Phreatobacter oligotrophus: one gene and its partners. The protein of the gene in region 1 interacts with the protein of each later gene in a pairwise test. Links are inferred from orthologs where the notes say so. Each region holds a gene or a part of one and is shown in the gene's direction. Other genes may lie near its edges.

What was found.
Region 2: the proteins of rpe (region 1) and C8P69_RS20070 interact in binary tests that used the Escherichia coli proteins (3 or more experiments, as listed by UniProt). The link is inferred for Phreatobacter oligotrophus from one-to-one orthologs.
Region 3: the proteins of rpe (region 1) and dnaN interact in binary tests that used the Escherichia coli proteins (3 or more experiments, as listed by UniProt). The link is inferred for Phreatobacter oligotrophus from one-to-one orthologs.
Region 4: the proteins of rpe (region 1) and eno interact in binary tests that used the Escherichia coli proteins (3 or more experiments, as listed by UniProt). The link is inferred for Phreatobacter oligotrophus from one-to-one orthologs.

The regions. Positions count from the first base shown.
Region 1 is NZ_PZZL01000008.1:110,410-115,723, reverse strand. The notes cover bases 2,008-4,888. They hold rpe (ribulose-phosphate 3-epimerase), read left to right. Parts: upstream 2,008-3,046; coding sequence 3,047-3,730; downstream 3,731-4,888. Other genes in these bases: C8P69_RS17350 (hypothetical protein), read left to right, coding at 4,718-4,888; C8P69_RS17355 (N-acetylmuramoyl-L-alanine amidase), read right to left, coding at 3,922-4,563; C8P69_RS17365 (NAD(P)/FAD-dependent oxidoreductase), read right to left, coding at 2,008-2,894. Also shown: C8P69_RS17385 (P1 family peptidase), read left to right, coding at 1-252; C8P69_RS17380 (hypothetical protein), read left to right, coding at 361-636; C8P69_RS17375 (hypothetical protein), read left to right, coding at 744-977; C8P69_RS17370 (DJ-1/PfpI family protein), read right to left, coding at 967-1,644; more of C8P69_RS17365, read right to left, coding at 1,650-2,007; more of C8P69_RS17350, read left to right, coding at 4,889-5,305. UniProt on the Escherichia coli protein: Catalyzes the reversible epimerization of D-ribulose 5-phosphate to D-xylulose 5-phosphate.
Region 2 is NZ_PZZL01000011.1:42,562-47,809, reverse strand. The notes cover bases 1,697-4,511. They hold C8P69_RS20070 (adenosine kinase), read left to right. Parts: upstream 1,697-2,510; coding sequence 2,511-3,512; downstream 3,513-4,511. Other genes in these bases: C8P69_RS20060 (LysE family translocator), read right to left, coding at 3,944-4,511; C8P69_RS20065 (DUF1810 domain-containing protein), read right to left, coding at 3,522-3,941; gnd (phosphogluconate dehydrogenase (NAD(+)-dependent, decarboxylating)), read right to left, coding at 1,697-2,358. Outside these bases: C8P69_RS20090 (ribokinase), read left to right, coding at 1-75; C8P69_RS20085 (HpcH/HpaI aldolase family protein), read left to right, coding at 72-851; C8P69_RS20080 (gluconokinase), read right to left, coding at 854-1,354; more of gnd, read right to left, coding at 1,384-1,696; more of C8P69_RS20060, read right to left, coding at 4,512-4,567; imidazole glycerol phosphate synthase subunit HisF, read right to left, coding at 4,581-5,248. UniProt on the Escherichia coli protein: Catalyzes the ATP-dependent phosphorylation of fructoselysine to fructoselysine 6-phosphate. Functions in a fructoselysine degradation pathway that allows E.coli to grow on fructoselysine or psicoselysine.
Region 3 is NZ_PZZL01000007.1:60,252-65,612, forward strand. What follows is about bases 715-3,642. They hold dnaN (DNA polymerase III subunit beta), read left to right. Parts: upstream 715-1,583; coding sequence 1,584-2,702; downstream 2,703-3,642. Other genes in these bases: dnaA (chromosomal replication initiator protein DnaA), read left to right, coding at 715-1,435; folD (bifunctional methylenetetrahydrofolate dehydrogenase/methenyltetrahydrofolate cyclohydrolase FolD), read left to right, coding at 2,708-3,616; C8P69_RS15985 (2-dehydropantoate 2-reductase), read left to right, coding at 3,627-3,642. Outside these bases: more of dnaA, read left to right, coding at 32-714; more of C8P69_RS15985, read left to right, coding at 3,643-4,649; nucleotide exchange factor GrpE, read left to right, coding at 4,741-5,355. UniProt on the Escherichia coli protein: Confers DNA tethering and processivity to DNA polymerases and other proteins. Acts as a clamp, forming a ring around DNA (a reaction catalyzed by the clamp-loading complex) which diffuses in an ATP-independent manner freely and bidirectionally along dsDNA.
Region 4 is NZ_PZZL01000004.1:74,036-79,420, forward strand. What follows is about bases 1,355-4,306. They hold eno (phosphopyruvate hydratase), read left to right. Parts: upstream 1,355-2,164; coding sequence 2,165-3,448; downstream 3,449-4,306. Other genes in these bases: C8P69_RS10140 (hypothetical protein), read right to left, coding at 1,355-1,421; queF (preQ(1) synthase), read right to left, coding at 1,524-1,970; C8P69_RS10155 (YbjN domain-containing protein), read right to left, coding at 3,526-4,191. Also shown: dicarboxylate--CoA ligase PimA, read right to left, coding at 1-418; more of C8P69_RS10140, read right to left, coding at 507-1,354; C8P69_RS10160 (DMT family transporter), read left to right, coding at 4,422-5,375; C8P69_RS10165 (FtsB family cell division protein), read left to right, coding at 5,383-5,385. UniProt on the Escherichia coli protein: Catalyzes the reversible conversion of 2-phosphoglycerate (2-PG) into phosphoenolpyruvate (PEP). It is essential for the degradation of carbohydrates via glycolysis.

The DNA.
Region 1 (5,314 bases):
ACCCATCTCGCGGTCATGGCGCAGGACGGGCTCGGCCGCGCCATCCGCCCGATCCACACCCCGCTCGACGGGGACACGGTCTTTGCCGCCGCCACCGGCGCGGTGCCCGTCGCCGACTATGCCCGCGACATGGCGGCCATCGGCTTCACCGCCGCTTCCGTGCTGGCGCGGGCCTGCGCCCGCGGCGTCCATGCGGCGACCGCCCTGCCCTTCCCCGGCGCCCTGCCCGCCTGGAAGGACCGCTTCGGCTGAGGCGGCCTTTACCCGCGCTTCACCACCCCTTCAGCGAAGGCTCGCGCCTGCCGCCGGCTTGTGATGTTCTGGCCGATGGACGGGGGGCTCCCAGGAAGGGTGTCACCCATGGTGAGCACGACCGGCGCGACCGCAGGCGCCAATACCGCAGGGATCGATGCGTCCCGGCGTGCGGACGAGGCTGCCCAGCGCAACAACCGCAACGCTGCCGAGGCGGGCTCCTCCGCGCCCGAAGCGCGGGAGGCCGAGACGCCCGCCGTGGTCTATGACGGCAAGATCGCCGAGCTGCGCCGCGCCGAGGAGGCTGCCGCCGTGCAGGCCACGCGCTCACCCAATGCCAGCGCAGTGATGCCCTCCGCGCGGCTCTTCGACATCACCGTCTGAGCCGCGCCGGCCTTAACGCGGCGTTGACCATAAGCGGCGCCGCCGCGTAACGGGCGCCGCTCCGGCCGCGAACCGTCGGGAGGACAGGTCTCCCGCCGGATCGCGCCATGACCCAGATCGTCAACGGCTATCGCTGCGAAAACTGCACGGACGTCAGCAACGCCAAGCGAGGGCTCGACCCCGAGAACCCGACCCACGATCCGCTGAAGCAGGAAAAACTCGACCGCGAGCGCGGCCGCGTGCCGGAGCCTGCCGTGACCTTCACGGGACGCCTAGCAGGCCTCGTGCGCGACGAGGCTCCCGCCGGGCCGGTCGCCCGGCTCCTCGACATCAGCGCCTGAGGGCCGCGGCGGCGCGTTCAGTGACCGCGAGCCTCTCCGCAAGGAAGGGCTTCAGCCGCTCGCGCGCCTCCGCCACCATGTCCGGTGGAGCCGAGGCCGGGCTGCCGCCCGTGAAAGGCGGTTCCGGATCGTACTCCATGAAGAGTTGCGCATGGCGGGCGCGCTCCTCGCCGAAAATGATCGACGCGAGTGTCAGGCCGAAGTCGATCCCCGAGGTCACGCCAGCGCCACTGACCCTGTTGCCATCCATCACGACACGCCTGGCGACCGGCTCGACACCGAACAGCGCCAACTGGTCGATGGAGGACCAGTGGCAGGTCGCCTTGTGTCCCGTCAGCAACCCGGCGGCGGCCAGCACCAGCGACCCTGTGCAGACCGAGGTGATCCACCGGGCTCCAACGGCCTGACGCCGCAGGAAGTCCAGCGTCTCGTCATCTTCCATGAGCGCGATCTGACCCGGACCGCCCGGAACGAAGAGGATGTCGGCCTGGGGACAGTCCGCAAAAGTCGCCGTGGGCAGGATCCTGAGGCCCGATGCGTCGGTCACCGGGTCGCGGCTCTTCCAGACGAGGTGGACCTGCAGTTCCTTGAACCGCGTGAAGACCTCGAAGGGACCGGTCAGGTCCAGCTGGGTCAGGCGCGGGAACAGCAGCATCACCACGTTCATGGGCGTCACCACCGGTCGATGCGATAGGGCGAGAGGTCCAGCGGCTGCGGCTCGCCCTGCATGGCGCTGGCGAGCGCCTTGCCGGTGGCGGGCCCCAGCGTGAAGCCCCAGTGGCCGTGGCCGAAGGCGAACCACAGGCCCTCGTGGCGCGGCGCCGCGCCGATCACGGGCCGCGAATCCGGCGTTGCCGGGCGGCGGCCCATCCAGGGCTCGGCCTCGACCGGCTCGCCGAGGTCGAACAGGTCCTTGGCGTGCGCAAAGGCGCGCTCGACCTGGACCGGGGTTGCCGGCGCGTCGGGCAACGCGATCTCGACGCCGGTGGTGAGGCGGATGCCCTGCTCCATCGGGCAGAGCACATAGCCGACATCCTCGTCGCAGACCTGGCGGTTGAGGAAGGCATTGCCGGCGGCCTTGTAGTGGCGGTGATAGCCGCGCTTCGCCGAGAGCGGCACGGAATAGCCGAACTTCGCCACCAGCGCCTTGGACCAGATGCCGAGCGCGACGACGACCTGCCGCGCCATGATCGGCCCCTCGGCCGTCTGCACCTGGTAGCCGCCCTCGACCTTCTCCACGGTCATGGCATCGCCGATGACGAAGCGCCCGCCGGCGCGCGAGAAGGCCTCGGCATAGGCCTTGGTGACGCCGCCGGGGTTGGACACCGTGTCGGCGCCCTTGCACCAGATCGTGCCGGCGAAATCGCCCTTCAGGTGCGGCTCAAGCTCCAGCGTCTCGGCCTTGGTCAGCTTGACGTTGTCGAGGCCGTAGTCCCGCGACAGGGCGAGCCGGCGATCCTGCGCTGCCAGGCTCTCCGGGCGGCGATAGAGTTCCAGCCAGCCGGTCTGGCGGAAGTAGCGCTCGGCGCCCGCGACCGCCATCAGCTCGCGATGGCACGCCACGGCCTGCGCGAAGAAGGGCCGCATGACGCGCGCCGTGTCCTCCAGCTTGTCGGGGGCCGACCAGCGCCAGTAGTCGAACATCCAGCGTCCGACCTGCGGCAGCGCCGACAGGTGGTAGTGCGAGGCGGTCTGCCGGTTGAGTGCGTGCTTGAACAGCGTCGGCAGGTCGCGCGGCATGGCGACGGGGAAGAGGTTGCCGCCATCGATGACACCGGAATTGCCGTAGCTCGTCTCCTCGCCGGGCTGGCGGCGGTCCACCAGGACCACATGCAACCCGCGCATCCGCGCATGCAGCGCCGTCGAGACGCCGACCATGCCGGCGCCGAGAACGAGAACGTCGTGAAGAGCAGTCATGGAACGGGCCGGGGCCTTGCAAGGTCGGTCGGGGAAAGCGGCGACAGATTGCAGGCAGGCTTGCTGCACCGCAAGCGATGGCTGCTCCTCATTGCCCGCGCACCTTGCGCCATGCTACCCGCCGCCCCATCCCGTTACGCCCGGAGCCGGCCATGGCCAACCCGATCCTCATCGCCCCGTCGATTCTCGCCGCCGATTTCGCCCGGCTGGGCGACGAGGTCCGCGCCGCCGATGCAGCCGGCGCCGACTGGATCCATCTCGACGTGATGGACGGCCATTTCGTCCCCAACATCACCTTCGGGCCCGACGTGGTGAAGGCGCTCAGGCCCCATTCCGCCAAGGTCTTCGACGTCCACCTGATGATCACCCCGGCCGATCCCTATCTGGAGGCCTTCGCCAAGGCCGGCGCCGACGTCATCTCGGTCCATGCCGAGGCCGGCCCGCATCTCCACCGCTCGCTCCAGGCGATCCGGGGCCTTGGCAAGAAGGCGGGCGTCGCGCTGAACCCGGCGACCCCCGCTTCCGCCATCGCCCATGTGCTCGACCTTGTCGATCTCGTGGTGGTGATGACGGTCAATCCCGGCTTCGGTGGCCAGGCGTTCATCGGCAGCCAGGTCGAGAAGATCGCCGAGATCCGCCAGATGATCGCCGGCCGCGACATCCTCATCGAGGTGGATGGCGGCGTGACGCCGGCCACCGCCCCGCAGGTCGCAGCCGCCGGCGCGACCGTGCTGGTCGCCGGCTCGGCCGTGTTCAAGGGCGGCACCGCGGCCTATGCGCCGAACATCACCGCCATCCGCCAGGCTGCCGAGACCGCCCGCGGCACGATGGTGTAAGGGAATGATCGGCCGCTCCGCGGGCCGATTGACCACAGAGCTCTCCGCCGTCATGGCCGGGCTTGTCCCGGCCATCCACGACTTGACCACGCCCTGACCAGACATTCGTGGATGCCCGGGACAAGCCCGGGCATGACGAGTTGGAAGCGTCGCATTGGTCTTTGACGCCCGTTTCAGAACATCCACGACCCTCACCCCTCCCCCATGATCCGGGCCGCCACCTCCTTGAGCGGAAACGCCGGGCCAGGATCGACCTTGCGGCGCGGGGCGATGTCCTCGTGCCCCACCACCCCCTTGAACCGATAGGCCGCCTGCAGCGCCGCGCCGATGGCGGTGACGGTCGCCACCTGCGCCTCGCTGTAGCGGTGCCAGGCCGCGTCCGCCGGCTCGTTGCGGTGGCGGGCGATCAGCACGTCGGCCTCGGGAACCGGCTCGCCGGTCCAGGTCCGCCAACCGCCGGCGGGCCCGCGCACCAGCTTGCCGGCATTGACCATCTCGATGCCGATGGAATGGCTGTTGAGGCCGGTGAGCCCGGCCCAGGCGCTCACCCCCGCATGCCAGGCGCTGCGGTCGAAGGCCATCATCTGCGTCACCGCCCCATCGCGGCCGATGACGAGATGGGCCGAGGCCTTGGCCTTCGGGTCGAGGAACCAGCCGATGGCGGACGCCGCGGTGAGGCCCGCCGTGTAGTGCAGCACGAGATAGGCGGGCCGGATGGGGCTGCCGCCATGCGGCGAGGGACGGAAGGCCACGGGGCGGCCATCGGCGAGCAGCCGGTGGGCGGCGACGGTGAAGACCGGGGAAACGGTGGCGGGATGGGCGGCTTGCGGCATGGCGACCTCTTGGGGTTGCCGGCGGGATTGCCGGGTCTGCCGTGAGGATCGCGCCGCTGCGATGGGTGGGGATAAGTCGACAGGTCCACCGCGCATTCAGCACCCGTCAACCCGCCCGCCCTATCCTCTCGCCATGGCACACAGGGCAGCGACCATGGACCGGAAAGGCTCGGCCGCGGGAGCGGGGAAGACACCCCGCAAGCGCGCCGCCAAGACCGCAGCCAAGCCCGCTGCCACGCCCCGCCGCCCCGCGACGCCGCCCCCGGCAGGTGTCTGGGGACGCGCCCTGCGCGCCGGCCTCATCACCACCGCCGTTGCCCTCGTCGCCGCCCTGCCCGCCTCGCTGCTGGCAGGCCACGCCCCGTCCTGGCGCAGCCTGCAGGTCATCTGCCTCCAGGCGCTGCCGCTCCTGCCCGGCATCGCGCTGGCCTGGTGGCTGCTGGAGGCCCTGCGTGCCCGCTTTCCCGGACCGCCACTGGCCTTCTGGCTCGGCCTCGCCTTCGTCGGGACGCTGGGCGTGATGCTGGTCGCCCCCGGCCTCGTCTTCGCGGTCCTCCAGCGGTCCGCCGCCTTCGCCGAGGACCATGAGGGCGAGATGGGCGTGATCCACCACCTCTTCGGCATCGGCTCGGCGCTCTACCTCTGGGCGACGACGGCCTTCCGCCTCTGGTGGCCCTTCGGCATCGCCCTGCCGGTCGTGGCGACGGTCCTCGCCTGGCGCGCCTTCCGCCGGCCGGCCTGAGGCCGATTG
Region 2 (5,248 bases), on another replicon or contig:
CGGTCCGCCATCGAAGCGGCGGCCCAGGTCCTTGCGGACCAGCGCAATCCTGACCACCGGAGACTGACAGAATGATCCGCAACCGCATCAAGCGCCGTGCCCGCGCCGGTGAGAAGCTCCTCGGCGCCTGGGTGTTCACCGGCTCTCCAGCGGCCTGCGAGATCTATGCCCTGGCGGGCTATGACATCGTCCTCATCGACAGCGAGCACACGCCGATCGATGTCAAGGACGTGCTGGAATGCGTGCGGGCTGTGGAGGCTGGCGGCGGCGATGCCATGGTGCGCGTGCCGGGCCATGATTCCAGCCATTTCAAGCGCCTGCTCGATGCCGGCATCCACTCCTTCATGGTTCCCATGGTCGACACGGTCGATCAGGCCCATGCGATCGTGCGCTCCTGCCTCTATCCGCCGCGCGGCCGCCGCGGCTTTGCCGCCACCGCCGCCCGATCCGGCCTTTACGGCTTTCACGAGGACTATGCCGCCGTTGCCCACGACGAGACGTTCCTCGCCCTGCAGGTGGAGAGCGTCGAGGCGGCGCGCGATGCCCATGCCATCGCCTCCATCGACGGGGTCGACTGCCTCTTCATCGGTCCGAACGACCTCGCCGGTTCGATGAACAAGCTCGGCCAGCTCACCGATCCCGCGCTGCTCTCGGTGATCGACGATACGGTCGCGGCCGTCACCAAGGCCGGCAAGGTCACCGGCATCATCCCGCTGCCGACGCGCGACGCCTCCGACTGCGCCGCACGCGGCTTCGGCATCGTCATTGGCGAATGCGACGTGCCCACCCTGAAGGCCGGCGCCATGGCGGACCTTGCCCGCCACCGCAAGGCCTTCCCCGGCCGGCGCTGACCTCAGGCCCTGAGGGCGGCGAGGGCCGTGGCGACGATCTCCTCCGGGGGAGCGTCGATCGACACGGTGATCGCCGCCTCGTCGGGCCCCGGCGGCTCCAGCGTCGCGAACTGGCTCGCCAGAAGGCTCGGCGGCATGAAATGGTTGACGCGCGCCGTCATCCGCGCGTCGATCAGCTCATAGCTCCCGGCGAGATGAACGAAGCGGATGCGCGCGCCGCTGGCGCGCAGCCGGTCGCGATAGGCCCGCTTCAGCGCCGAGCAGGCAATGACGACATGGCCGCCGGCCGCCTCCAGATCCGCTGCATGGGTGGCGATCGCATCGAGCCAGGGCCAGCGATCGTCATCCGTCAGCGGCGCACCGGAGCGCATCTTCGCGACATTGGCGGCGGGGTGGAAAGCATCGCCGTCACGGAAGTCCCAGCCAAGGCAGCTTGCCAGCGCCTGGCCCACCGTGGACTTGCCGCAGCCCGATACGCCCATGACGATGACGGCGGTCGGCATCGGGGCCGCCGCCCGGGATGCAACGCTGGTCATTTCGATTCCTGATGGCCGCCGAAGCCCTTGCGCATGGCGGACAGCACCTTCTCGGCGAAGGTGTGGTCCTGCCGCGACCGGAAGCGGGTATAGAGCGCCGAGGTCAGCACTTCTGCCGGCGTCGCCTGTTCGATGGCGGCCTCGACCGTCCAGCGGCCTTCGCCGGAATCCGACACATGGCCTGAGAATTCGGCGAGCGCCGGATCCTTAGCCAGCGCCTCGGCGGTGAGATCCAGCAGCCACGAGGTCACCACCGACCCGCGCCGCCAGACCTCGGCGACCTCGGCCACGTCGAGGGTGAGCCGCTCCTCTTCGGAAAGGCGCGGCGAGGCGGCATTGCGCAGGATGTCGAAGCCCTCGGCGAAGGCCTGCATCATTCCGTACTCGATGCCGTTGTGGATCATCTTGACGTAGTGGCCGGCCCCGCTCGGTCCGCAGTGGAGATAGCCCTCCTCGGCGGTCGAGGCACGGCCTTCGCGATGGCGCGTCTCGGGGATGTCGCCGCGGCCGGGGGCAAGCGCCCGGAAGATCGGGTCGAGCCGCTCGACGGTCGCCTTGTCGCCGCCGATCATCAGGCAATAGCCGCGCTCCAGCCCCCAAACGCCGCCCGAGGTGCCGACATCGAGATAGGTGAGGCCGCGCTCGGCGAGCGCCTTCGACCTGCGGATGTCGTCCTTCCAGAAGGTATTGCCGCCATCGATCACCGTGTCGCCGGCCGCGAGATGCCCGGCGATTGCGGCGATGGCCGTCTCGGTCACTTGGCCCGCCGGGAGCATGACCCACACCGTACGGGGCGCGGCGAGCTTGCCGCAGAGATCGGCGAGCGACGACGCGCCCTCCGCCCCTTCCGCCGCCAGTTTCGCCGTGGTGGCCGCATCCGCGTCGAAAACCACGCAGGAATGTCCTGCCCGCGTCAGGCGGCGGACGATGTTCGCCCCCATCCGCCCAAGGCCCACCACGCCGATCTGCATTGGACGTCCCTCCTGTGTGGTCTTGTCTTTGGCGTCTTCTCGTTCCGTCCGAACCAACCGAAACGCGCCGATAAGTCAATGGCGCGGCGTTGCCGAAGGCGGTGCCAGCGTGTAGAGGGCCGGCAATCCCTTTCGCCACCAGTGAGCCCTCCATGTCCCAGCCCCGCTACGACGTCGCCGGCATCGGCAACGCCATCGTCGACGTCCTCGCCCGCACCGAGGACGACGTGCTCGCGAAGCTCGGCGTGCCGAAGGGCGGCATGATGCTGATCGATGAGGCGCGTGCCGAAGCGATCTACGCCGCCATGGCCCAGACCGTGGAGATGTCGGGCGGCTCGGCCGCCAACACCATTGCCGGCATCGGCATGCTCGGCCTGAAGCCCGCCTTCATCGGCAAGGTGCGCAACGACCAGCCCGGCGCCTCCTTCACCCATGGCATGAAGGCGGCCGGCATCCACTTCCCGACCGCCGCAGCCACCGAGGGCCCAACGACGGCGCGGTCCTTCATCCTGGTGACGCCGGACGGCGAGCGCACGATGAACACCTATCTCGGCGCGGCGCAGAACCTTGCCCCTGCCGATGTCGATGCCGACACCATCGCCTCGGCCGGCATCACCTATCTCGAGGGCTATCTCTGGGATCCGCCGGAGGCCAAGAAGGCCTTCCTCAAGGCCTCCGAGATCGCCCATGGCGCAGGCCGCAAGGTCGCGCTCACCCTCTCCGACGCCTTCTGCGTCGACCGCTACCGCGACGAGTTCATCGGTCTCATCCGCGCCAAGACCGTCGACATCGTCTTCGCCAACGAGGGCGAGCTGAAGTCGCTCTACCAGACCGCTGATTTCGCCACCGCGCTCGACGCGCTGCGCGCCGATGCGGCTCTCGCGGTCGTCACGCGCTCCGAGCAGGGCGCCATCGCGGTGGAGGGCACGGCGCTCGTTTCCGCCCCGGCCTTCCCGGTCGACAAGGTGGTGGACACGACCGGTGCGGGCGACCTCTTCGCCGCCGGCTTCCTGTCGGGTCTTGCCCGCGGCATGCCGCACGAGACCTCGCTGCGCCTCGGCGCGCTCTGCGCCGCCGAGATCATCAGCCATATGGGCGCCCGCCCCGAGGCGAACCTCAAGGCGCTCGCCGCCGAGAACGGCTTCGTGCTCTGATCTGAGGCCTCAGCCGCCGAGCAGCTTCACCGTCGCGGGATCGGGCGCGCCGCCATAGAAGGCGTCGATCACCGCGACGAAGGGCTCCGGATCGGCGGCAGCCACCGCGAACAGCGTCATGGACGAGTGGAGCTTGGCCGCGTCGATGGCGCCGAGGATCGTCTCGGCGCTCTTCGGCCGCGCGGCCATGACCAGCGACATGACCATCAGCAGCCGCGGGCCGAGAACGGGATGGGCGAGATAGGCCTCCGCCTCCTCGATGCCCGACAGGGCGTAGCGCTGCGACATCGCGCTGGTGCCGAGGCCGGCGAGTTGCGGGAAGACGAACCACATCCAGTGCGAGGTCTTCGCGCCGTTGGCGAGCTCGGCGATGACATCCTCGAAGACCGGGTCCTGCGCCGTGACGAAGCGTTCAAGGTCGAAGGTCATCCCTAGCGCTCCCAGGCCATCTTGCCGCCATAGGCCATCATGATGACGCCGGTACCGATGGCGAGGAGCCGGCCTGCGGCGCCCGGCCGGCGCGCGAAGGGCAGGGTGCGCAGCGCAATGCCGAGGGTGACGTAGTACAGCATGGACATGGCGACCATGATCGCCACACCGGCGAAGCCGATGGTGAGCGGCTGTTCGGCGAGCCGCGTCACGGCGAAGAGCGAGGAGACGAAGACGAGGCTCTTCGGATTGCCCAGCGCTGTCGCGAGCCCGGTCAGGAACGCGCGCCGGGGCGTCAGCATCGCCGCCGGCTCGCGCACCGCTTCCGGCGGCGGAGCGACGTTGCGCCGGATCAGGCTGAGCCCCATCCAGGCGAGGTAGAGCCCGCCGGCGACCTTCACCGCCGCGGCCGCCGCGGGGAACAGCTCGAACAGCCAGAACAGGCCGAAGAGGCCGGCGAGGCCCCAGCAGAGGGCGCCGAGGAGGATGGCGGCCGCCGTCGCGATCACCGACGAGGCCGGCGAGGACAGTCCCACGGCCATGAACAGGATCATGTTCGGCCCGGGGGTCAGGACGGCGATGAACCAGAGGCCGGCGAGAGCGAGCAGCGTGTCCGCGGGGTTCATGTCCCGGCCGCGCTCAGACTGCGATTCCGTCCATGCGCACCGGCAGGCCGGCCGTCTGCATGTGCCGTTTCACCTCGCCGATCGTGAAGGTGCCGAAATGGAAGACCGAGGCCGCCAGCACGCCGGTCGCGCCGCCATCGCGCACGCCCTCGACGAAATGGTCGAGCGTGCCGACGCCGCCCGAGGCGATCACCGGCACTGGCACCGAATCGGCGATGGCGCGTGTGAGCTTCAGGTCGAAACCGGACTTGGTGCCGTCGCGGTCCATGGAGGTGAGCAGGATCTCGCCCGCCCCCAGCGCCACCACCTCGCGCGCGTAGGCGACCGCGTCGATGCCGGTCGGCTTGCGGCCGCCATGGGTGAAGATCTCCCAGCGATCCGCCTCGCCCTCGCCGGACACCTTCTTGGCGTCGATGGCGACGACGATGCACTGGTCGCCGAACTTGTCGGCGGCGCGGCCGACAAAGGCGCGGTCATTCACCGCCGCGGTATTGATCGACACCTTGTCCGCGCCCGACTGCAGCAGGGCGCGGATGTCCTCGACAGTGCGCACGCCGCCGCCGACGGTGAGCGGCATGAAGCAGGCCTCCGCCGTGCGCGTCACCACGTCGAACATGGTGCGGCGATCATCGGAACTCGCGGTGATGTCGAGAAAGGTGAGCTCGTCGGCGCCCGCCGCGT
Region 3 (5,361 bases), on another replicon or contig:
TGAGGATGCGACCGACACCATGAGCGATTCCATGCGTGCGGGAGCCATTTGGGAGCGCGTCAGCCGCCGGCTGCGTGCCGAGCTCGGCGAGGACGTGTTCTCCAGCTGGTTCAAGAGCATCGAGATCGAGGCCGCCCAGGGCGACGCCGTGCGCCTGTCGGTGCCGACCCGCTTCCTGAAGAGCTGGATCGACCACCACTACAAGGACCGCATCATCGCCCGCTGGAGCGAGGAGGCCGACCGCCCCGTCTCCATCGACGTCGCCGTGCGCACCGCCGCCAGCGCCCGCGCCGTGGTCCGTCCCCGCCCGGTCGAAGAGACGCCGCGTCCGGCCGCTGCTCCCGCCGCCGGCCGCGCCGAGGCCCCGCAGCTCTCCTCCGTGCAGAACACGCTCGGCGGCTCGCCGCTCGACCCGCGCCTGACCTTCGACACCTTCATCCAGGGCCGCTCGAACACCCTCGCCCGTGCCGCCGCCCTGCAGGTGGCCCAGGCCCGCCCGACCGACGCCGTGCTGTTCAACCCGCTCTACATCCATGCCGGCGTCGGCCTCGGCAAGACGCACCTTCTCCATGCCGTCGCCGGCATGGCGCAGGCCGGCGGCCGCCGCGTGCTCTATCTCACCGCCGAGAAGTTCACCTTCGGCTTCGTCGCGGCGCTGAAGAACCAGACCGCCATCGCCTTCAAGGAGGCGCTGCGCAACATCGACCTCCTGATCATCGACGACCTGCAGTTCCTGCAGGGCAAGCAGACCCAGGCCGAGTTCTGCCACACGCTGAACGCCCTGATCGATGCCGGCCGGCAGATCGTCGTCGCCGGCGACCGGCCGCCCTCCGACCTCGAGAACCTCGACGAGCGGGTGCGCTCGCGCCTTGCCGGCGGCCTCACGGTCGAGATCGGCGCGCTGGACGAGAACCTGCGCTTCGACATCCTCAAGCAGAAGCTCGCCCAGGCGAAGCTCGCCCATCCCGGCTTCGACGTGCCGCCGGCGGTGATGACCTATGTCGCCAAGAACGTCACCCAGAACGGCCGTGACCTCGATGGCGCCTTCAACCGGCTCATCGCCACCAACCGCCTGACCAGCCAGCCGGTGACGGTGGAGATGGCCGAGCGCTCCATCCGCGACCTCGTCCGCGTCGTCGAGCCGAAGCGCGTGAAGATCGAGGACATCCAGAAGATCGTTGCGCAGCACTACAATGTCAGCCGCTCCGACATCCTCTCCTCGCGCCGCACCGCCACTGTCGTCCGGCCGCGCCAGATCGCCATGTATCTGGCCAAGACCATGACGCTGCGCTCGCTGCCCGAGATCGGCCGGCGCTTCGGCGGCCGCGACCACACCACCGTCCTGCACGCCGTGCGCAAGATCGAGGGCCTCGTCGGCCAGGATCCCGCGCTCTGCGAGGAGGTCGAGGTGCTGAAGCGGCGTCTCAACGACTGACCCGCGGCCCTTTTCGACAGGAAAGGCGTGGATAGGGCGGCCGGGACTGGCCTTCCGCTTGCATCATGCTGCGCCGCGGGGTTGACTGACGCCCCTTGTTTTCGGGGTGCCGGACAGCCCGGCGCCCCCGTCGATCGGAGCAGCATGGATGAAGGTCACCGTCGAACGGGCCCAGCTCCTGAAGTCCCTCGGGCATGTCCACCGTGTGGTTGAGCGCCGCAACACGATCCCCGTCCTGTCGAACGTGCTGATGAAGGCGGACGGCACCTCGCTGCGCCTCAAGGCGACCGACCTCGACATCGAGGTAGTGGAGACGCTCCCCGCCGAGGTGGGCGCGGCCGGCGGTACCACCGTGCCGGCGCACATGATCTACGACATCGTCCGCAAGCTGCCGGACGGCTCGCAGATCCAGCTCGAGATGGTCGGCGACAAGGGCACCTTGGCCGTCAAAGCCGGGCGGTCGCGCTTCACCCTCCAGACGATCCCCGAGAGCGACTTCCCCGACATCGCTGCCGGCGAGATGAGCCATTCCTTCAGCCTGCCCGCAGGCCACCTGAAGCGGCTCATCGACAAGACCCAGTTCGCCATCTCCACCGAGGAGACGCGCTACTATCTGAACGGCATCTTCCTGCATGTGGTGGAGAAGGCCGGCCAGAGCCTGTTGCGCGCTGTCGCCACCGACGGCCATCGCCTCGCCCAGGTCGAGTTCGAGGCCCCGGCGGGGGCGGCCGGCATGCCGGGCGTCATCGTGCCGCGCAAGACGGTCGCCGAAGTGCAGCGCCTCGCCGACTCGCCCGACGCCTCGGTGACGGTCGAGCTCTCCACCGCCAAGATCCGCTTCCGCTTCGGCGAGACCGTGCTCACCTCCAAGTTGATCGACGGCACCTTCCCCGACTATGCCCGCGTCATCCCGCAGGCCAACGACAAGATCCTCACCGTCGAGAAGGGCGAATTCGCCGCCGCGGTCGACCGCGTCTCGACCGTGTCGTCGGAGCGCGGCCGCGCCGTGAAGCTCTCGGCCAATGACGGCCGCCTGACCCTGTCGGTGACCAACCCGGATTCGGGCAGCGCGACCGAGGAGCTCGAGGTCTCCTATGAGGCCGACGGCCTCGATATCGGCTTCAACTCCCGCTACCTCCTCGACATCACCGGCCAGATCGACGGCGACACGGTGGAGCTGAAGCTGGCCGATCCCGGCTCGCCGACGCTGATTCATGACCCCGCCGGCCCCGGCGCGCTCTACGTCCTCATGCCGATGCGGGTCTGACGCCAGTGACCGCCCGCATCATCGACGGCAAGGCCGCGGCTGCCGCCGTCCTCGCCGAGGTCAAGGCGCGTGTCGACGCCTTCCGCGCCACCAAGGGCCGCCCGCCCGGTCTCGCCGTCGTGCTCGTCGGCGAGGACCCGGCAAGCCAGGTCTATGTCCGCAACAAGGGCCGCGAGGCCGAGGCCGCCGGCTTCCGCTCCGAGCAGCACACGCTGCCCGTGACCACCAGCCAGGCCGACCTGCTGGCGCTGGTCGCCCGGGTCAATGCCGATCCGGGCATTGACGGCATCCTCGTCCAGCTGCCGCTGCCGAAGGACATCGATGCCGAGACGGTGCTGACCGCCATCGACCCCGCCAAGGACGTCGACGGCTTCCACCCCGTCAATGTCGGCCTGCTCGGCTCCGGCGCCACCGACCGGGCGCTGGTGCCCTGCACCCCCGCCGGCTCGATGATCCTCATCGAAAGCGTCCTCGGCCCCTCGCTTGCCGGCAAGCATGCCGTGGTCGTCGGCCGGTCCAACATCGTCGGCAAGCCGATCGCCCAGCTGCTGCTGCAGCGCGACGCGACCGTCACCATCGCCCATTCCCGCACCGCGGACCTTGCCGCCCTCTGCAGGCAGGCCGATGTGCTGGTCGCGGCGGTGGGGCGGCCCGAGATGGTCCGCGGCGATTGGGTGAAGCCCGGCGCCGTGGTGATCGATGTCGGCATCAACCGCATCCCCGCGCCGGAGAAGGGCGAGGGCAAGACGCGACTCGTCGGCGATGTCGCCTATGCGGAAGCCGCCGCCGTCGCCTCGGCCATCACGCCGGTGCCCGGCGGCGTCGGCCCCATGACCATCGCGCTGCTGATGGCGAACACCGTGACCGCAGCGCATCTGCGCGAGGGCCTCGCCCGGCCGCGCTTCGGCGCCTGAGGACACCGCGATGGCCCAGCGCTTCGTTGTGGTCGGAGCGGGGGCCATCGGCTGCTACATCGGCGGAAAGCTGGCACTCGGCGGAGCCGAGGTCGTCTTCGTCGCCCGCGGCGAGCGGGCGGCGGCGCTGAGGACCCACGGCCTCGGCCTCGCCGATCTCGACGGCACCGAGGCGGTGCTCCGGCCGGCCGCCCTCACCGTGGTCGAGACCCCGGCCGAGGTCGCCGGTCCCGCGGGCAACCTCATCCTGCTCTGCACCAAGTCCGGCGGCACTGCCGAGGCGGCGGCAGCCATCGGCGCAGCCTTTCCCGCCGGCACGCCCGTCCTGTCGCTGCAGAACGGCATCGACAATCCCGCCCGCATCGCCGCGGCCGCGCCGCATCTCGTGGCGCTTGCCGGCATGGTGCCCTTCAACGTGACGCTGGATGCCGGGCCCGATGGCCGGCTCCTCGTCCGCCGCACCACCTCCGGCGACCTCCACGCCGCGGACCATGCCGCGACCCGCGCGGCGCTTCCTGCCTTCGCCGCGGCGGGCCTGCCGCTCACCCTCTCCGCCGACATGGCGTCGGTGCAATGGGGCAAGCTGCTCCTCAACCTCAACAACCCCGTCAATGCGCTGTCCGGCCTGCCGCTGCAGGGCGAACTGATGGACCGCGCCTATCGCCGCGTCCTCGCCGCGCTGCAGGACGAGGCGCTGGCGGCGATGAAGGCCGCCGGGATCCGTCCGGCGAAGGTCGGCGCTGCGCCCCCTGCCCTCATCCCGACCATCCTGAGGCTGCCGACCTTCCTCTTCTCCCGCATCGCCGCCTCGATGCTCACCATCGGCCCAACGGCCCGCTCCTCCATGGCCGATGACCTCGCCGCCGGCCGGCCGACCGAGATCGACGACCTCTGCGGCGCCGTCCTCCGCCTTGCCACCGCCCACGGCGGGACCGCGCCGCTCAACGCCGCCATGATCCGGCTCATCGAAGCCGCGGGTCCCGGCACCCGCCTTTCCGGCGCCGATCTCGTCAAAGCCCTCGGCATGGCCTGACATCACCACCCAGCCTTGATCGCGCAGCCTTGATTTTGTCGTCGGCAGGTTCGATATCCGGGCCAACCTTTTCCACCCGAGGCGCATTGCCATGACCAACCCGACCAACGGGCACGACGAAGTGCCGATCGACGAGGCCACCGGAACCGCCGACGCCGCCGCCCCCGAGGCCGAGGCCTCCCTGATGGATGCCGGCCCGGCGCTGCTCGCCGCCGCCCAGGCCGAGGCGCGCGACATGAAGGACCGCATGCTCCGCACGCTGGCGGAGATGGAGAACCTCAGGAAGCGCACCGAGCGCGAGGTGGCGGACGCCCGCACCTACGGCGTCACCTCCTTTGCCCGCGACATGCTGAACGTCGCCGACAACATGCGCCGCGCCTTCGAGACGCTTCCCGCCGAGGCCCGCCCGGCCGAGGGCCCACTCAAGGCATTCGTCGAGGGCATCGACCTCACCGAGCGCGAGCTTCTGAAAACCCTCGAGAAGCACGGCGTGAAGAAGATCGAGCCGGACGGCCAGAAGTTCGACCCGAACCTGCACCAGGCCATGTTCGAGGTGCCGAATGCCGAGCTGCCCAAGGGCACCGTCGTGCAGACGGTCCAGGCCGGCTTCGTCATCGGCGAGCGCGTGCTGCGCCCGGCCCTGGTCGGCGTCTCCACCGGTGGGCCGAAGGCGGCGCCCCAGCCCGCCGCCTCCGACGAGGCCTGATCCGGC
Region 4 (5,385 bases), on another replicon or contig:
TCAGCGCCATGCCAAAGAGCGGCGCGATGTTCGACGTGACGAGGGTTCGCGCGCCGGAATCCTTCAGCTTGTAGGCCAGCACCCGCTCGGCATCGAGGGGCGAGAGATGGACGAGCCGGACCCCTGCCTTGCCCGCACCGAAGAAGGAAATCGGATGGGTCGGCATGTTCGGGAGGTACAGCGCGACGGTGTCGTCAGCGCCGAGCCCGGCCTGCAGCAGCGCTGAGGCAAACTGGCGGACACGCCGCCCCAGGTCCTCATAGGTGATGATCTGGTCGCGGAACTCGAACGCCGCTCGCGTGCCGAAGGTCGCGGTCGCCGTATCGATCAGGCTTCCGATCGTGCCGATGCGGATCGGCGTGTCCCAGCGGACGCCCGGCGGATAGGACTTTTCCCAAGCAAACGGCCTGGATGCCATGCGCATTCCTCCCTCTCGGTCGCATGACTGCGACCTCGGACCTGCCGCTGGAGTTTGCTCTCTTGATGCGGCCGGTCGCGTCTGCGTCTCAGCGCAGCGCCAACCTTTGTCCGTCGAAAACGGTCGGTTTGCAATTCAGTCCTGCGAGGGACAGCGTGGCGCAAAGCCGGGCGGCGGCATTGGCATTGGACAGGGGACCCGCCACCAGCCGCAGCTCGACCGCAGCCCCCGGCCGCGCGCCTTCCTGGATGGCGACGACGGGGCGCAGGCCCTCCAGCACCGGGCCGTGCTGGGCGCGCAACTGCTGCCAGCGGCTGCGCAAGGCCTCGATGGATTGCTCACCCGCCAGATCGACGCCGAACTCCGTGCGGATCGCCGTCGAATCCTGCGCTTCCGGTCCCTGGGTCGCAGGCGCTGGCGCAGCAGGCGCGGCCTGGGGGGGCGGGCCAGCGGCCGGGGAGGGGGTCGGCACGGGCGCCATCGCCGGAGCGGCGGTCGCGGCGGCTGGCGGTTCAGCAACCGGCGGCGCCGTGGGGATGACCCGCACGGCCCGTTGCAGCGGAACCGGGTCCGGGCGGGCGGGTTCGACCCGCGGCGGCTCTGCGCGGGTGGCCTCGGTGCGCGGGATGGAGGCGGTCACATCGCCGACGCTGCGCTCGACACTCGCGAGACGGTCGGCGAGGGCCTCTCGCTCTGCGTTCAGCACCCGCACCTGATCGGCGAGGCGGCGCGTCTCATAGAGCAGCAGCGTATCGGGGGAGGCCGGACGCGGCGGTTCGGCGCGGGCAAGTTGCACCGGCGGCGGGGTGGGGGCGAGGAGCTTGGCGATGCGCTGGCTGCCGGTCTCGGTGCGGGCGCCGAGCACGGCCGCGCCGACGAGAAACATGGCGACGCCAGCCCAGACCATCAGCGAGGACAGGCCACGCCGCGGCGCCTCGTCGGTCAGACCGTCGAGTTTGACCGGCGTCGGCGGTGGGTCCGTGTCGCGCTTGGCCTGCAGCATGGCCCCTCAGCTTTCGCTGATTCGACCGTGCCCCGTCCATCGAAACGGCAGCCTAGCCGCCGGCGCGACGCGAAATTTTCGAGTGTTTCGAGACGTTTCGGCTCAGCCGCGGCCACGATAGGGCGCAACGCCCTGGTCGGGGATCCACACGCCGGCCGGCGGCGTTCCCGTCTGCCAGAACACGTCGATGGGAATGCCGCCACGCGGGTACCAGTAGCCGCCGATCCGCAGCCAGCGCGGCCCGAGCAGGTCGCGCAGGCGCTTGCCGATGGCCACCGTGCAGTCCTCGTGGAACGCGCCGTGGTTGCGGAACGAGGTCAGGTAGAGCTTCAGCGACTTCGACTCGACCAGCCACTGGTCCGGCACATAGTCGATGACGAGATGCGCGAAGTCCGGCTGCCCCGTCACCGGACAGAGCGAGGTGAATTCCGGCGCGACGAAACGCGCGACATAGTCGGTGTCGGGATGGGGGTTCGGCACGCGGTCGAGCTCGGCCGCCTCGGGCGAGGCGGGGATGTCGACGGTCTTGCCCAGTTTCAGGTCGGTCATCGTGTCAGGTCCCGTGAGGGGCGCGTGATAGCAGATCGCCCCGCGCCGAGGGAAATGGCTGGTGAGGTGGTGCGACAGCTACGCCGCCGACGGCCGGGCCGATCAGCCCAGCCATGCCGCAGGCCCCGGCTTGAACCGCCCGTGCCATGCTGTAGAAGGCCCTGACTTCCCCCGCCGCCAGGACAGAGGCCGCCATGACCGCCATCGTCGACATCATCGCCCGCGAAATCCTCGACAGCCGCGGCAATCCGACGGTGGAGGTCGATGTGCTGCTGGAGGACGGCTCGCGTGGCCGCGCCGCCGTGCCCTCGGGCGCCTCGACCGGCGCCCATGAGGCGGTTGAGCTGCGCGACGGCGACAAGAAGCGCTATCTCGGCAAGGGCGTCGGCAAGGCCGTCGACGCCGTCAACGGCGAGATCTTCGACGCCCTGTCCGGCCTCGACGCCACCAACCAGGTGCAGATCGACACGGCGATGATCGCCCTCGACGGCACCGAGAACAAGGCGCGCCTCGGCGCCAACGCCATCCTCGGCGTGTCGCTCGCCACCGCCCGCGCCGCCTCGATCTCGCGGGAGCTGCCGCTCTATCGCTATGTCGGCGGCGTCTTCGCCCATGTCCTGCCCGTGCCGATGATGAACATCGTCAATGGCGGCGCCCATGCCGACAATCCCATCGACTTCCAGGAGTTCATGGTCATGCCGGCGGGGGCCAAGACCTTCGCCGAAGCTGTGCGCATGGGCTCGGAGGTCTTCCACACCCTGAAGGCCGCCCTGAAGGCCGACGGCCACAACACCAATGTCGGTGACGAGGGCGGCTTCGCCCCGAACCTCAAGTCGGCGCAAGCCGCGCTCGACTTCGTCATGACCGCCATCGACAAGGCCGGCTACAAGGCCGGCGAGGACATCGTGCTGGCGCTCGACTGCGCCGCCACCGAGTTCTTCAAGGACGGCGCCTATGTCTACGAGGGCGAGCGCAAGACCCGCGACCCCAAGGCCCAGGCCAAGTACCTCGCCAAGCTGGTCGGCGACTATCCGATCGTCTCGATCGAGGACGGCATGTCGGAGGACGACCTCGAGGGCTGGAAGATCCTCACCGACCTCATCGGCAAGAAGTGCCAGCTCGTCGGCGACGACCTCTTCGTGACCAACACCAAGCGCCTGTCCATGGGCATCGAGACCGGCCTCGGCAACTCGATCCTCGTCAAGGTGAACCAGATCGGCACGCTGACCGAGACCCTCGCGGCCGTCTCCATGGCGCACAATGCCGGCTACACCGCCGTCATGTCGCATCGCTCCGGCGAGACCGAGGACTCGACGATCGCCGATCTCGCGGTCGCCACCAATTGCGGGCAGATCAAGACCGGCTCGCTCGCCCGCTCCGACCGCACCGCCAAGTACAACCAGCTGATCCGCATCGAGGAAGAGCTGGGTCCGCAGGCCCATTATGCCGGCCGCCGGGCGCTGAAGATCCGCGCCTGAGCTTTTGCTCGGCTCTGAAGATCGGAACGGCGGGCCAAAAGCCCGCCGTTTCCGTTTCGGGGCCGGGGAGGGGCCTGTCAGGTGCGCCGCTCGCCCGGCGCATCGCCGGAACTGCCCTTGCCGCCGGTGGCCGGCGGAGCGGCCTCGGCAGGAGCGCGTCCCGGCGCCGTCGAGCGGCCGGCGCCCCCGGACTGGCCGGGGGTGAGCGAGCGTCCGGTATTGCCGGCATCGGGCGAGGCTCCGCCATCGGCCGGGGTGAAGCGGCCGAAGGTGTTGAGCATGGCCTGGAAGGTCGAGACGGTTTCCGCGACATAGGCGACCGAGACGCCGCCATCGAGGTCGACGTCCCATTCGAGGACGAGATCACCGTCGCGATCGAGATAGGCCTTGGCGAAGCGCTTCTCGTAGTTCCAGGCGTTGACGAAGGCGAGGGTGAAGCGCTCGTTGCGGCGGAACAGCGTCCGGTACTGGATCGACTGGCAGCCGCCGTCGTTGCACGAATAGAAATGCACCGACGTCCGCAGCCCGCTGATCTCGGTGGTCAGCCGCGTGCGGTTGTTGTCGGTGGTGATCTCGGCGGGGTTGCCGCGCTCCCGCAACACCGCCGCCATCTGGCGCGGCGAGATGCGCCCGATCGTCAGTGTCTCCTGCTCGCGCGGGTTCCGCTTCTGGGCCTGCGCTTCGCCCAGCGGCAGCGCGGCAAGGAGGGCGCAGAACGCGATGACGGTGGAACGGACAGGCATCGGTCTCTCCTCGTGACATGGCGTCTGGGTTCGCGAACGCCAGCCTCCGCACCCGCTATTGCAGAACGTCCCCTCGCTGGCACCCGCCATATTGCGTAAGCACGTCGCAGGCGTGAAGGCCATGCCCGCGACAACGAAGGAAGGCGCGCCGGGATCCGCCACCCTCCCACATGGATGCCCTGCGGGATGCGCCATTGTGCAGGTGCGAGAAGCCCGCGAGGGTCGGGGCGATGCCGTCCTTCCTGTCGAGCCTTCCGCCGCGCACCCTCGCCCTCGCTGCCATGGCGCTGGCGGTCACCATCTATGGCGGCCAGTTCGTCTCGGTGCGCTGGGGGCTGCAGCAGGGACTGTCGGCCTATGACATGGCGGCGCTGCGCTTCATCTTCGCCGGAGCGGTGATGCTGCCGTTCTTCCTGCGCGCCGGCGTCGGCAGCTGCGCCGGGCTCGGCTGGCGCAAGGGCCTCATCCTCGGCATCACCGGCGGCGTGCCGCTGACGGTCATTTCCAATATCGGCCTCAACTATGCCCCGGCCGCCCATGCCTCGGCGATCCAGCCGGGCATGGTCGCGGTCACCGCGACGACGCTCGCCTATCTCGGCATGCGCGCGCGCATTCCCGCAGGCGCGGCCATCGGCTTCGCCATCGTCCTGTCGGGGCTCGCCGCCATCGCCATTGCCGGCTCGACCGGCCTGCAGGGCGCCATGACGCTGTTCGGTGACGTGCTCTTCGTCCTCTGCGGCATCGGCTGGGGTGTGTTCACCTGGCTCTGCGGCCGCTGGATGGTGCCCTCGGTTACCGGCGCGGCGGTTGTCTCGGTGCTGTCGGCGGCGACCTTCCTGCCGGCCTATGTCCTGTTGCTGTCGCCGGGATTGGGGGCCGTCGCCTGGCCCATCATCCTGTTCCACGGCATCAACCAGGGCATCCTCAACATCGCCATCGGCCTGCTGCTGTGGACCTACGGCACCCGCACGCTCGGCGTTGCGCTCGCGGCGCGTTTCCCGCCGATGATCCCGGTCCTCGGCACACTGATCGGCATCCCCGCCCTCGGCGAGGTGCCGAGCCCGCTCGCAGCCTTGGGCGTCGCCGGCATCGTCACCGGCCTGCTCGTCGCGGCCATGGCCGGCACGGGTCGCCCATCGCCTTCAGCGCCGGTTAACCGTCCCGAAACCGCGACGCGCGCATGATCGCGTCATG